3 regions of the Streptomyces sp. JW3 genome follow, and region 2 is predicted to be linked to each of the others. Evidence: riboswitches for the same ligand, from Rfam matches in the RefSeq annotation. Region 2 holds a riboswitch; each other region holds the start of a gene.
The links. Region 2 has a riboswitch for cobalamin ahead of ACTT8P_RS13695 (ABC transporter substrate-binding protein). Riboswitches for the same ligand answer to the same signal wherever they lie in the genome.

Region 1 (4,524 bases), on a different contig from region 2:
CCCAGGCCCGCTTCCCACCGAGCAGCCGTACGACGACGAGGTCGGCGCCCGCCAGCAGCGCGGGCAGTTCCGCCTGGACGTCGACCCGGTTCGGGTTGCCGATCCGGTAGGTGGCGCCGGACGCGGCCCGGGCCGCCAGCAGATCCGTGTCGGCGGTCGACAACAACAAGACAGTGCTCATGCGGGCGCTCCCGGTGGAATGAAAGGCAGTCCTTGTGGCGCGCCGGACTCGATGAGCCGCCACAGCGCGTCCGTGTCCGCGTGCTGTTCGATCAGGTCGCCGAGCCGGTCGAGCTGCTCCTCGCGCAGCGCGGCGAAGCTCGTGTCCGGCGCGGGCACGAAGCGGCGGCCCGCGGCGGCGGCCACCTCGCGCAGGAACGCCCGCCGGAACCCGTCCGACTCCAGCGAACCGTGCCAGTGCGTGCCCCAGGTCTGGCCGACCCGGCAGCCGTCGAGGCTGTGTCCTTGGTCATCGGAGATGAACGGGTCACCGCCCTCTATGGACGCGACCCCGTGATGGATTTCGTACCCCTCGACCCGCTCCCCGAGGGCCTCGCCCACCGGCCGGGTGAGGGTCTTCGCGCGGGCGAACCGCACCCGCACCGGCAGCACGCCGAGCCCGGCCACGTGCCCGGCGCGCGACTCGACGTCGTCCTCGATGTGCTCCCCGAGGAGCTGGAAGCCGCCGCAGATGCCGAGCACGGGGCGGCCCTCGGCGGCCCGGCGGGCCAGCGCGTCCGCGAGCCCCCGTTCCCGCAGCCACGCAAGGGCCCGGACCGTCCCCCGCGTCCCCGGCACCACGGCCAGGTCCGCGTCGGCCAGTTCCTCCGGCCGGTCCACGAACCGCACCACGACCCCGGGTTCGGCGGCGAGCGCGTCCACGTCCGTGAAGTTGGACATCAGCGGGACCGCGCAGACGGCGACCCGCAGCACGTCCGCGCCGACCGGGGCGGCGACCCGGGACTCCCGGACGGCACCGCGCAGCGACACCGCCATCCCGTCCTCCTCGTCGATGCCGAGCCCGTGCCGGTACGGCAGCACTCCGTACGTCTGCCGCCCGGTGAGCCCGTGCAGCATGTCGAGGCCCGGTTCCAGCAGCGACACATCGCCCCGGAACTTGTTCACCAGGAACCCCGCGACCAACGCCTGGTCTTCGGGCGCGAGCAGCGCGACGGTGCCGAAGAAGGAGGCGAAGACACCGCCCCGGTCGATGTCCCCGACGACGAGGACGGGCAGCCCGGCGCCGCGCGCGATCCCCATGTTCACGATGTCGGTCCGGCGCAGGTTGATCTCCGCCGGGCTGCCCGCCCCCTCACAGATCACCGCGTCATACGTGCCCCGCAGTTCGGCCAGGCACTCCAGCACGGTGCCGAGCAACTGCCGCTGCCGTCCGCCGTGGTAGCCGCGGGCGCTCAGCTCGCCGACCGGCTTGCCGAGCAGCACGACCTGGCTGCTCTGCTCGCCGCCGGGCTTGAGCAGCACGGGGTTCATCAGCGCGGTCGGCTCCACCCGGCACGCCTGCGCCTGCATGGCCTGCGCCCGCCCGATCTCCGCGCCCTCCCGGGTCACGAACGAGTTGAGCGACATGTTCTGCGCCTTGAACGGCGCCACCTTCACGCCCTGCCGCACCAGCCACCGGCAGATCCCGGCGGTCACGACGCTCTTGCCGGCGTCGGAGGTGGTACCGGCGACGAGCAGACCGCCGTTCACGCGGCACGTCCTTTCAACAGCAGCCGTGCCGCTGCGATTCGTGTCCCTGCGATCCGTGCGCCCGCGATCCGTGCCCCCGCGCACACGCCGAGCGCGAGCCAGCTCACGCGCCGGGACAGCCGTACCGCCCGGTCGATGTCAGCGGCGCGCACAGCCCGGCCGTGCGCCCCGTTGAGGACGGGCCGGTGCTCGACCCGGCCGCCGTACGCCAGCGTCCCGCCCAGCCGCACCCCGAGGGCGCCCGCGAACGACGCCTCCACCGGCCCGGCGTTGGGGCTCGGATGCCGGCCGGCGTCGGCCCGCCAGGCCCGTACGGCACCCCGGGGATCGCCGCCGGCCACGGCGGCCAGTACGGCGGTCAGCCGGGCGCCCGGCCAGCCGGCCACGTCGTCCAGCCGGGCCGAGGCCCAGCCGTAGCGCCGGTGGCGCGGCGACTTGTGGCCGACCATGGCGTCGAGGGTGTTGACGGCCCGGAAGCCGAGCAGTCCCGGCACCCCGGCCACGGCCCCCCACACCAGCGCGCCCACCACCGCGTCGGAGGTGTTCTCGGCGACGGACTCCACCACCGCCCGGGCGATCCCGTCGGCGTCCAGTGCCTGCGGGTCCCGCCCGCACAGGTGCGGCAGCCGCTCCCGGGCGCCCTCGACGTCCCCGGCGGCCAGCGCGTGTCCGATCGCGGACGCCTCCCGGGCCAGCGAGGTGCCGCCGACCACGGCCCAGGTCGCGGCGGCGGTCAGCGTGAGGGCGGCGGTGGGGGAGGGGCGTACGGCGCGGGCGGCCACGGCGCCCAGGGCGACCGCGCCACCGGCGCACACGGCGGTGTGCAGGGCGCCCACGCCCCGGTGGTCCCGCCACAGCAGTTGTTCGACGGCACCGGCCGCGCGGCCGAACACGGCGACCGGATGCCCGCGGCGGGGATCGCCGAGGAGCAGGTCACCGAGGAGGCCGGCGGTGGCGCCGTACGCGAAGACGCGTCCGGCACGCACGGGGCGTCAGCCGGTCACACGATCGGAGACGGAGGAACCGGGCCTGTGGTCTGAACGGCAGCCGAGCATCGCGTTATGTCCTCACTCAGGGTGTCCACGCCCTGGTTCGACGAGACCGGCGGTGAGAGTTCCTGACTCCCGGGGAGCACTCCCCGGTCACAGTGGCGGGACCGCGCCGGATTCGCACCGGGCTTCCTCTCCTGCCGCCGTACATGGCCCCGGAAGTCCACCACGTGCCGAGAACACCCGTCAACTTGCCGTTGACCTGCGACGGAGGAGCGCGGGCGGCCGCACGGCGGCCGGTGCGGGCCGAAACAGCCCGGTGCGGGTCCGGATTCCCCTGCCTGGACTCGGACATGACGACGGGAGCCGGATCCGCCGCTGAGGGGGTCGGGGTGGCCGACGACACATCCGGAGCCGGGCCGTCACCGCCGGTCGGCCCCGTGGCGGGGGAAGCGACAGGGCCCCGGCAGGGCGGTCGCACGCCCCGGAACGCGTCAGCGCCCGGCGCACGCGGGGTGCGCCGGGCGCTGTGCGGTTCCGTCGAGTGTCGCGGTCCGGCCGAGGGCTGCTCTTGCCCTCAGGCCACGATCAGATAGATCCCGTACGCCACCGCCGCCGCGCACGCCGCGAAGCAGACGTACGCGCCGGTGACCGCGAGGCCCGCCGAGCCGCCCTGCGCGGCGGCCCGCTCCTGGCGGGAGAGACCGGCGATGCCGAGGGTGAACAGGGCCACCAGGGCGACGGTGGCCACGAGGCCGACGCCGAAGACGGAGCCGAGGGCTGCCCAGTCGATGTGCATGCTGCTTCTCTTCCTTCCGGCCCGGCCGGGACTCAGACGGGGGTGGCGGCCGAACGGGCCGGGGCGTCGGGGACGTCGGTGGGCTGGGCCGGGATGGCCGCCGCGAGGCCCTCGACCGGGGGAAGACCACCGGGGGCGTCGAGACCGTCGCGACCGTCGGCCGGAGTGCCCACCGGCGGCGGGGCCACGGCGGCCACCGCCGCGGTCAGCACGCCGGCCGGTTCCGCGCCGTCGGGGACGGCGACGTTGGTGTGGTCGACGACCTCGCGCCGGGAGATCCGCCAGATCGCGAAGCTCGCGGCGACCAGCAGCACCGCGACCAGCGCCGTGCCCCAGTCGCCCAGCGAGCAGACCCACTCGGCGAGCGCGGCGACCAGGGCCGCGGCCGGCAGCGTCAGCACCCAGGCGACGACCATCCGGGTCGCCGTGGACCAGCGCACCACACCGCCCTTGCGGCCGAGGCCCGCGCCCATCACCGAACCGGAGACCGAGTGCGTGGTGGAGAGGGAGAAGCCGAGGTGGGAGGAGGCCAGGATGACCGTCGCGGCGCTGGTCTGGGCGGCGAAGCCCTGCTGCGGCTGGAGGTCGGTCAGGCCCTTGCCCATGGTGCGGATGATCCGCCAGCCGCCGAGGTAGGTGCCCATCGCGATGGCCAGGCCCGCGCACAGGATGACCCAGACCGGCGGGTCGGAGTCCGGGGCGAGAGCGCCGCCGGCCACCAGGGCGAGGGTGATGATGCCCATCGTCTTCTGGGCGTCGTTGGTGCCGTGCGCCAGCGAGACCAGCCCGGCCGAGGCGATCTGCCCGGCCCGGTAGCCCTTCTCGGCCGCCTTGCCGTCGGCCCCGCGGCCCAGCCGGTACGACAGCCGGGTGGCGACCAGGGCGGCGACGCCCGCCACCACCGGGGCGGCGACCGCCGGGAGCAGCACCTTGGTGACGAGCACGTCGCCGTGCACCGCGCCGACGCCCGCCGAGGCGATCGCGGCGCCGATCAGACCGCCCATGAGGGCGTGCGAGGAACTGGAC
Region 2 (4,524 bases):
GGCGACCAGGTCGACGGCGAGGAAGCCCAGCAGGGGCAGGCCGAACAGCGGTAGGTAGTAGCCGATCACGGCGGTGACCAGGACGGCGGGTGCGAGGAACCGGCCCGGCAGCCGCCGCCAGGCCCCGCGTGCGGGCGCCCTCCCGAGTGCGAGCCCCTCGGTGCGGGTGGGCCTGCGCAGCCACCACATGCGGTAGCCCCACAGGAGCATGCCGATGAGGGCGATGGCGAGCAGGGCGAGGACGATCTGGTTGGCCAGGCCGAACAGCAGGCCCATGTGGGCATCGATGCCCCAGCTGGTCAACTTGGCGAGGAACGGGTAGTCGGCCCAGTACGTGCGGTCCGTGACCTCGCCGGTGGCGGGGTCGACAGCCACGGTGTCATGGCGCTCGGGCCAACTGCGGGTGTTCTCCTTGACCACGTACGTGACCTGGTCCTTCGTCGGCGGCGACACATTCATCACTCCGCGCAGTCCGGCCTCGTGCGCGGAGGCCACGACCGCGTCGATGCCGACGTCGGCCGCCGGCCCCGACCCGGTGCCGGAGTTCTTCCCGGCGGTGGGCAGGTCCGTGGCGAGGGCCGGGCTGGGTCCTGCCAACGCCGACTGGATCTCCCCGATGCTCGCTCCCGCGTACGTGGACCAGGTCATGCCGGTGACGGACAGCCCGAGCAGACCGACCGAGGCCCACACACCGACCACGGCGTGCCAGGACATGGTGCGCTTGCGTCCCTTCGGCCCGCGCTGCGGGACGAACACCCGCCGGACGCGGTTGTGGGCGCGGGGGGTCGTCAGCCACAGGGCGAGGCCGCCGAGTATCTCCACCCACAGCCAGCTCGCGGCGATCTCGCTGTAGACCCGCCCGGGTTCGCCGACGTTGAGGTGCCGGTGCAGGCCGTCCACCCAGGCCCGCACCGGCATCCACCAGCCGGCGAAGGTGCGTTCCTGACCCAGTACTTCACTGGTGTACGGGTTCACGAACGCGGTCTGCGTGCAGTTGTCCGGCAGCCCGGGTTTCTCGAAGACGACCCTGGTGCTGTCGTCCCGGCCGGGCGCCGGGGTCACCGACACCAGCGTCCCCTCGGGTACCGCCTCGCGCGCGGCGGCCACCTGCGCCGACAGCGCGTCGGGCTCGCCCTCGGGGGTCACGTGCAGTTCGTGCCGGTAGACGATCGCCTCTATCTGGGGTGTCGCCGTGTACAGCAGCCCGGTGACCGCCGCGACGAGCAGGAACGGGCCGATGAGGACACCCGCGTAGAAGTGCAGTCGCAGCAGCAGTGGGCGCAGGGCGTTCCAGGACATGGCCGGTGCGGCCGTGACCTGTTTCCCGGACGACGCGGGTGCCGGTTCCGGGTCCGGCGCGCCCGGCGGCGGCTCCGTGGTGGTGGCACTGGTCGTCTCCCGCGCCGCACGGCTCTCCGTCATGACGGTCCTCTCTGCCGGAACGGCTACCGCCGTCTTCGGTCGTCCGGTGCAGTAGTCGGGCGCGTGACGGCGGGAGTTCCCCACGATGTTGTGACTGGCGTCACGTCAACTCGTCAGGCGTGGGCGTGGCGCGCTCCTCGGCCCGTCCGTCGGCGACTCGCAGCCGACGCTGGGCCACCGGCGCGATGAGGGCCCTGTCATGGGTTGCTGCGCAGCACGGCGAACCCGTCCCGGTCGGCGACGCGGCTCGCGGAGGACGCCGTCAGATCATGGGCGTAGTGCACCTGCCCGGACAGCAGGGCGTTGAGCCGGGCCCGTTCGTCGTTGACGGGCACGAACTTCAGTTTCTCGACGCGCGGGCCGCCGCCCCAGTGGTCGCCCCACGCGGTGAACAGGGCGTTGCCGCCCGGCGTGAAGGAGCGGTACCCGGAAGGGCCCGGAGCCGACGGGCTTCGTGAAGTCCTTCGTATCCTCGGGGACGATCTCGGTGCCGGAGGCGCCAGGAGCGGCGGGGAACTCGAAGTCGGGCTCCTTCGGTACGAGGGTCAGCTCGCGGCCTTGGCGGTGCTCGCGCCGAAGTCGACCCGGGTGAACAGCTGCTGGGCGGAGGCACCGGTGGCGGGGTCGGCTATGCGCCGGTAGTTCCACAGCACGTCGGCGGCGGTGACCTGGCCGCCGTCGTGGAAGCGGGCGGCGGAGCGCAGCCGTATCGTCCAGCGGCTGCCGGACCGGTCGCTCTCCCAGCGCTCTGCGAGCCGGGCCTGCACGGACATGTCGTCCTTGTACGTCAGGACGCTGTTCGAACAGGGCTTTGGCGCGGGCCTGGTCGACGAAGAGCGAGGAGATGTGCGGGTCGAGGGTCTCCTGCGAGCCGCCGGCACTGAACGCGGCCCGCAACCGGCGGCCGCCCGACGAGCCGCCGCCGTCACCGCCACCGGAGGAGCAGCTGGCGAGGGCGGCGCCGGCGACGAGGGCACCTGGCCCGGTGACCAGGCGGCGGCGTGCGAAGGAGGACGTCATGTCTGCGGGGCCTTCCCCTGGTCGCCGAAGGTGGTCCAGGGCAGACGGACGCGCCGGCCGTACGCCGGTTCCCGACACGCATCACGCGCCTCCTCCTGGGGAGTCCACGCCCCGGACGGTCGGTGAGGGCGACGGGCCAGTCTCCTGGCTGCCGGATCACCGCTCGCCGCGCCTTCCGGCCGGGCGGCCGCGGCGTGTGGGGTTCGCTCCCCGGTCACAGTGGCGGGACCGCGCCGGATTCGCACCGGCTTCCTGGTTCCCGTCGCTCGTGGGTACGCCGCGCATCATGCCCGACGACAACGCGGAGTTGAGTGATCAGTTCCACAACGACCCCTCTTGCACATAGCTTGCAATTACGGATTGGATGCGTGTGCCGTGATTCCGGAACCCAACAGGCAGGAAGGTACGCCCACATGCCGGTCACCCCCACTCGCCGGAGTGTGCTCGCCGCGGCGGCCGCGACCGGCGCCGGGCTGCTGCTTCCCGGCTGCTCGTCCGCCGGTTCCGCTTCCTCCACGCCGAAGAAGGGCGGCACGTTGAGCGCCGCCTTCCCCGGCGCCGGGGTGAAGGAGACCATGGACCCGCACGCGCAGCGGCAGTTCGTGGACATCGCCCGGCACAAGGCCGTCTTCGACAAGCTGGTGGAGCTGGACTCGGCCCTGCGGCCGGTCCCGCGCCTGGCGCGTTCCTGGTCCAGTGACGACGCGGCCCGAGTGTGGCGGTTCGAGCTGCGCGAGGCCCGATTCCACGACGGGCACGTGCTCGGTGCGGACGACGTGCTGTACAGCCTGTCCCGCATCCTCGACCCGGACGCCGCGGACCACTTGGCGAAGAACTCCCTGTCCCACATCGATCTGGCCAACTGCCGCAAGGTCGGCAAGCGAGGCGTGGTGATCACTCTCGACCGGCCCGACGCGGAGCTGCCCAGCCAGCTGGCGATGACCGGCACGCCGATCGTCCGGGACGGCTGGGACGATCCGGCGAAGCCCGTCGGTACCGGCCCGTTCCGGTTCGTCGCCTTCACGGCCGGGCGCACCTTCACCGGCCGCCGCTTCGACGACCACTGGAACGGCGCCCCGCACCTGGACGTGATACGTATCCTGTCCGCCGAGTCCGAGGCCCGCGCCGCCGCCGTCCGCAGCGGTGAGGTGCACTTCGCGCACGAGATGACACCCACCTTCGCCCGTACGGTCGCCCATGACAGCCGGGTGCGGGTGGTGGCGACCGAGCGCAGCGGTGTGCAGGGGTTCGCGCTGAAGACGGACCGGGCGCCGTTCGACGACCCGGACGCGGCGATGGCGGTCAAGCTGCTCGTGGACCGCAAGCGGCTGGTGGAGGTGGTCTGCTCGGGCCGTGCCGAGCTCGGCAACGACCTGTACGGCAAGGGTTACACCTACTACCCCGACGGCCTGGAGCAGCGCGAGCGGGACGTGGCGCAGGCCCGCCGGCTTCTCAAGCGCACCGGTCTGTACAACAAGAAGGTCACCTTCTACACCTCCACCGCCGCCGACGGCTTCGCGCAGGCCGCCCACCTGTTCACCGAGCAGGCCGGGGAGGCCGGGTTGAAGGTGGAGGTCGTCAACGGGCCGCCGGAGTCGTACTTCACGGACGCGCTGGCCAAGGGCACCGTCACCAACCACCGGTGCGGTGCCATGACGATCCCCACCTACATCAGCGAACGGCTGCTCACCGACGCCCCGCAGAACCAGTCCGCCTGGCAGCACGACGACTTCGACGACGCCTTCACCGCCGCGCGGGCCGTCGTCGACGACGACGAGCGCACCGCCCGGTACCGGTCGGTGCAGACCACCCTGCGCGATCAGGGCGGTCTGGTGCTGTGGGGGCATCCCGAGTGGCTGAACGCCGTCTCCAGCAGCGTCCAGGGGGTGAAGGAGGCCCCGCCCAACACCGTGGACTGGGCCAGGTTCGACACGGTGTGGCTGGCCTGACCTCGAATGTTGCGCTATGCCCTGCGGCGGTCCGGGTGGACGCTCGTCCAGCTCGCCGCGCTCAGTGTCATCGTCTTCCTGCTGACCGATCTGCTGCCCGGTGACGCGGCGACCGTCGACTTCAACGAGCAGG
Region 3 (4,524 bases), on a different contig from region 2:
CGGTGCCGCTGGAGACCGGCCGGCTGGAGGACGAACTGGTGGCCATGCTGCACCGCTATCTCACCGGCGGGGCGGCTGTGTCGCGCGGCGCAGGAAGCGGATGACCGGGTGGCCGGGGCCGTCGGTGACCTCGGCGCGGACGCCGTAGACACGTTCGATGAGGGACGGGGTCAGGACGTCGCCCGGGACGCCCTCCGCGACGGTCCGGCCCTCGCTGAGCACGAGGACGCGGTCGCAGTACATCGCCGCGAGGTTGAGGTCGTGCAGTGCGACGACGGTGGTGACGGGCAGGCCCACCACCAGTTCCAGCAGGTCCAGTTGGTGCTGGATGTCGAGGTGGTTGGTGGGTTCGTCCAGCAGCAGTTCGCGTGGTTCCTGGGCGAGCGCGCGGGCGATCTGGGCGCGCTGGCGTTCGCCGCCGGACAAGGTGTGCCAGGACTGGCCGGCCCGGTCGGTGAGGCCGGTGCGGTCGAGGGCGGCGGCGACGGCGCGGGCGTCCGCGGCCGATCCGGCCGCCCAGGGGCGGCGGTGCGGGACCCGGCCGAGGGCGACGACGTCCCGGACGGTCAGTTCGGTCTGGGTGTCGGCGTGCTGTTCGACGGTGGCGAGGCGGCGGGCCGCGCTCCGGCGGCCGACTTCGGCCAGCGGCCGGCCGTCGAGAGTGACCACGCCGGCGGCGGGGCGCAGCACCCCCGCCAGCAGTCTGAGCAGGGTGGACTTGCCCGACCCGTTGGGGCCGAGCAGACCGACCGTCTCGCCCGGGCGCGGGGCGAGGCTGACACCGTCCACCACGAGCCGCCCGCCGGCCCGCCGGCCCACGCGGTCGGCGCGCAGCCCGCCGGCGGCGGGGGCGGTTTTCAGGCCGGCCGCCTCCGAGTCGTTCACGACCGCCGCCTCCCCCGGTAGAGGACGGCCACGAACGCGGGTACGCCGATGAGGGAGGTCACCACTCCCACCGGGATCTCCTGCGGGTCGAGGACGGTACGGGCCAGGGTGTCCACCCAGACCAGGAAGACCGCGCCGGTCAGCACGGTGACCGGCAGCAGCCGGGCGTGGCCGGCGCCGGTGAGCGCGCGGGTGGCGTGCGGCAGCACCAGCCCGACGAAGCCGATCGCCCCGGCGCAGCTGACCAGGGCGGCGGTGAGCAGGGCGGTGGCGCACAGCAGTACGAGCCGGGTCCGGGCCACCCGCACGCCGAGGCTCGCGGCGGCCTCCTCGCCGAAGGTGAACGCGTCCAGGGTGGCCGAGTGGACCAGACAGACCACCAGTACGGCGGCCAGCACCCCGGCGCACAGCAGTACGTCGGTCCAGCCGGCCCCGGTGAGCGAGCCCAGCAGCCAGAACATCACGCCCCGGGTGGTCTCGGCGTCCGCCGACGTCAGTACCGTGAACGAGGTCAGCGCGGAGAACAGCTGCATGGCGGCCACCCCGGACAGCACGACCCGGTCGACGCTGCCGCCGAGGCTGTGGCTGAGCAGCAGCACCAGCGCGAAGGAGACCAGGGCGCCGACGAACGCCCCGGCGGACAGCGACACCGCTCCCCCGCCCACGCCGAGCACGATCACCGCGACCGCGCCGGTCGAGGCGCCGGAGGAGACGCCGAGGACGAACGGGTCGGCCAGCGGGTTGCGCAGCAGGGACTGCATGACCGCCCCGCACAGCGCGAGGCCCGCGCCGCACACCGCGGCCAGCAGGGTGCGCGGCATCCGCAGGTCCCACACGATGCCGTCGCGCAGCGGGGCCAGCGCGCCCTCGCCCAGCCCCAGATGGGCGGCGACCGAGGCCCAGACGTCGGCCGTGGAGATGTCGGCCGGTCCGATGGTCACCGCGACGGCGACCGACACCACGAGCGCGGCCAGTCCGGCCGCGGTGAGCAAGGGGGTCCGGAGGCCGGCCGGTATGCCGCTCACTTGGCGAACCCGAGGTCCCGCAGCCCTTCGGCCACCTTCTCGATGCCCTCCACGGTGCGGATGGACGGGTTCATCGCCTGCCCGCTGAGCAGCACGTACCGCTTCTTCCGCACGGCTGTGAGGTTGCGGGTGGCCGGGTTGGTCTCCAGGAACTCGATCTTGGCTGCGGCGGTCTCCGCGGTCTGCGACTTCCGGGTCAGGTCGCCGAGGACGATGACGTCGGGGTCGCGGTCGGCGACGGTCTCCCAGTTGATCTGGGGCCATTCGTCGTGGGTGTCGGAGAAGACGTTCCGGGCGCCGAGGGCGCGGGTGATGGCGCCGGGGGCACCGCAGCACCCGGCGAGGTAGGGCGCCTGGGAGTTGGCGAACCAGTACATGAGGGAGACGTCGGACACCGCCAGACCGTCCGTGGCCGCACGGACCCGTTCCTTGAGCCGCTTCACGAGCGCGTCGCCGCGCTGGTCGACGCCGAAGGCGCGGGCCAGGTCGTGTATCTCGCCGTACACCGTGCCGAGGGTGAGCGGGGTGGCGCGGGAGCCGTCGCCGCCGCTGTCGTTGTCCTTGCCGGCGCCGCAGTCGGCCGGGGAGACGTACGTCGGCACGCCCAGCTTCTCGAACTGTTCGCGGGTGGCGACCCCGCCGGTGCCGAGCGTGGAGACGAAGGAGGCGGTGACGAAGTCGGGTCCGGCGTCCAGGACCTTCTCGAAGGAGGGGGCGTTGTCGGCCAGCCGGGGCACCCCGGCGTTCGCCTTCGCCAGGTCCTTCGGCACCGGGTCGGTCCAGGTGGCGGTGCCGGCCAGCCGGTCGGCGAGTCCGAGGGAGAGGAGGATCTCGGTGCTGCCCTGGTTGAGGGAGACGGCGTGCCTCGGCGCCGACTTCAGGGTGACGGTGTGGCCGCAGTTCTGGAGGGTCACCGGGTATCCGGCGGCGGAGGCGCCTGCGGACGTCCCCTGCGTTCCGGCGGTGCCGCACGCGGTGAGCAGCAGCAGGCAGGTGGACAGGAGCGCGGCGGAACGGGGGGTGGAACGGAGCACGGGCATGCCTCGGGTGTCGGGGCTCTGGACGCGGAGCCTGGCCTGTGGTCGACCTCCGCGCGGGGCGCGGAGGTGCCAGCAGGTCTTCGGACTCGGGTTCGTCCGGACGAGGCGCCTTCCCAGGACGGTGCCCCGCCGTCGCGCGGTGCTCGTCCCAGTGGCATCAGTGCCCCGCCCGTCCCCCTCACCGCTGCGCGTCAGTTCCGGATTCGCACCGGATTCCCTGACCACCGGGGTGGTGGCGTGACTGGCCCCGACAGACTACCAAGCACCCTGGCCGGGGCGGTGCGGCGGGGCGACGGCGGCCAGCCGCTGCCGTATCCGCTCCGCGCCGACCGGGGTGCGCAGCGGCGCGGCGGTCGCGCAGCCCGGCAGTCCGACCTTGACCAGGGCGCTCAGCAGAGCCCGGGGGCCGCTGTCGATGTAGGTGGTGAAACCGGCCCCGCGCAGGGCGCGCAGGGCGCGGTGCAGGGCCATGGGTTCGGTGAGGTGGGCGGCGGCGGCGGTGCGCAGTTGGGCGGGGGTCGCGGCCCAGCGCCCCGCCGTGGTGTGCACGGCGAGCGCGGGCCGGGCGATCGGCTGGGCCCGCAGCAGCCCGCGGAAGGACCGGTGCACCTCCCCCAGCAGCGGATGGTGGAAGGCGGTGCGGCTGGCCAGCCGGGTCACCCGGTGCCCGCCGTCCAGCAGCGCCCGCTCCAGGTGCGCGAGCTGGGCGTCGGGGCCGGCGAGGACCACCTGGGCGGGCGCGTTGCGGGCGGCGATCCGGACCTGCGCGGTGCCACAGGTACGGATCAGGCGGGCCGCCCGGTCGGCGTCGGCGTCGGTGGCCACCATGCCGGCCGCCGGCAGTCCGGCGGTCCGCAGCAGCCGGTCCCGGACGCGCAGCAGTTGGACGCCCTGGCGCACCGTGACGGCCCCCGCGACGGTGAGGGCCGCCAGGTCTCCGACGCTGTGCCCGAGGACCGCGTCGACCCGGGGGCCGGCCAGGTCCAGCAGGACGGTGGCGGCGGCCACCACCGCGGCGTACGTGGCCAGGTCGAAGCCGAGGGGGTCCGTGCGCAGGAGTTCCTCGGGGCCGGGGGCGTCCTCCTCGGTGAGGAGCCGGCCGACGGGCAGGGCGCCGGGGCGGCGGCCTGGCGCGTGGGCGTCCACGGTCGCCAGCACCTCGGCGACCGCGGGCACCTCGCGCAGGTGGCGCAGGGCGCCGGGGAGGTAGGCGCCCTGGCCGGGACACATCAGTACGGTGCGGGGCCGATCCGCCGGCACCGCACCGCCGGCGGCGCTCAGGGGGAGAGCGGCGGTGGGCGGACCGCTCGCGGAACGGACGCCGGCGGGCGACCCGCTCGTGGTACGGCCGCTCACCGGCGGGCCGCTCACCGGATGTTGACTCAGGGAACGTTGCTGCATGGGACGCTGCCTCATGGGGCGTTGGCTCATGAACCGGTCGTGAAGGCCAGCGCGACGTTGTGTCCGCCGAAACCAATGCTGGTGCTGAGGGCCGCCAGCGGTCCCGCCGGCAGGGGTTCGGGGTCGCGGCCGACCACGTTCAGCTCGATCGCCGGGTCCACGCGTTCCAAGCT

Region 1: linked by a shared signal. The riboswitch ahead of ACTT8P_RS23575 (cobalamin biosynthesis protein) and the one ahead of ACTT8P_RS13695 (ABC transporter substrate-binding protein) in region 2 are both predicted to bind cobalamin.
Region 3: linked by a shared signal. The riboswitch ahead of ACTT8P_RS28100 (ABC transporter substrate-binding protein) and the one ahead of ACTT8P_RS13695 (ABC transporter substrate-binding protein) in region 2 are both predicted to bind cobalamin.

The regions. Positions count from the first base shown of each region.
Region 1 is NZ_JBQOUX010000061.1:23,203-27,726, reverse strand. Features, by position in the region: gene cobN (cobaltochelatase subunit CobN) at 1-181, opposite strand, end outside; gene ACTT8P_RS23580 (cobyric acid synthase) at 178-1,710, opposite strand; gene ACTT8P_RS23575 (cobalamin biosynthesis protein) at 1,707-2,696, opposite strand; cobalamin riboswitch at 2,803-2,942, opposite strand; gene ACTT8P_RS23570 (hypothetical protein) at 3,277-3,498, opposite strand; gene ACTT8P_RS23565 (anion permease) at 3,531-4,524, opposite strand, start outside.
Region 2 is NZ_JBQOUX010000026.1:25,704-30,227, reverse strand. Features, by position in the region: gene ACTT8P_RS13700 (PepSY-associated TM helix domain-containing protein) at 1-1,422, opposite strand, end outside; partial or broken gene ACTT8P_RS13695 (ABC transporter substrate-binding protein) at 1,620-2,195, opposite strand; cobalamin riboswitch at 2,560-2,751, opposite strand; gene ACTT8P_RS13690 (ABC transporter substrate-binding protein) at 2,856-4,391, shown strand; gene ACTT8P_RS13685 (ABC transporter permease) at 4,398-4,524, shown strand, end outside.
Region 3 is NZ_JBQOUX010000085.1:12,181-16,704, forward strand. Features, by position in the region: gene ACTT8P_RS28085 (TetR/AcrR family transcriptional regulator) at 1-104, shown strand, start outside; gene ACTT8P_RS28090 (ABC transporter ATP-binding protein) at 61-885, opposite strand; gene ACTT8P_RS28095 (FecCD family ABC transporter permease) at 882-1,910, opposite strand; gene ACTT8P_RS28100 (ABC transporter substrate-binding protein) at 1,907-2,950, opposite strand; cobalamin riboswitch at 3,005-3,211, opposite strand; gene ACTT8P_RS28105 (acyltransferase domain-containing protein) at 3,206-4,180, opposite strand; gene ACTT8P_RS28110 (beta-ketoacyl-[acyl-carrier-protein] synthase family protein) at 4,378-4,524, opposite strand, start outside.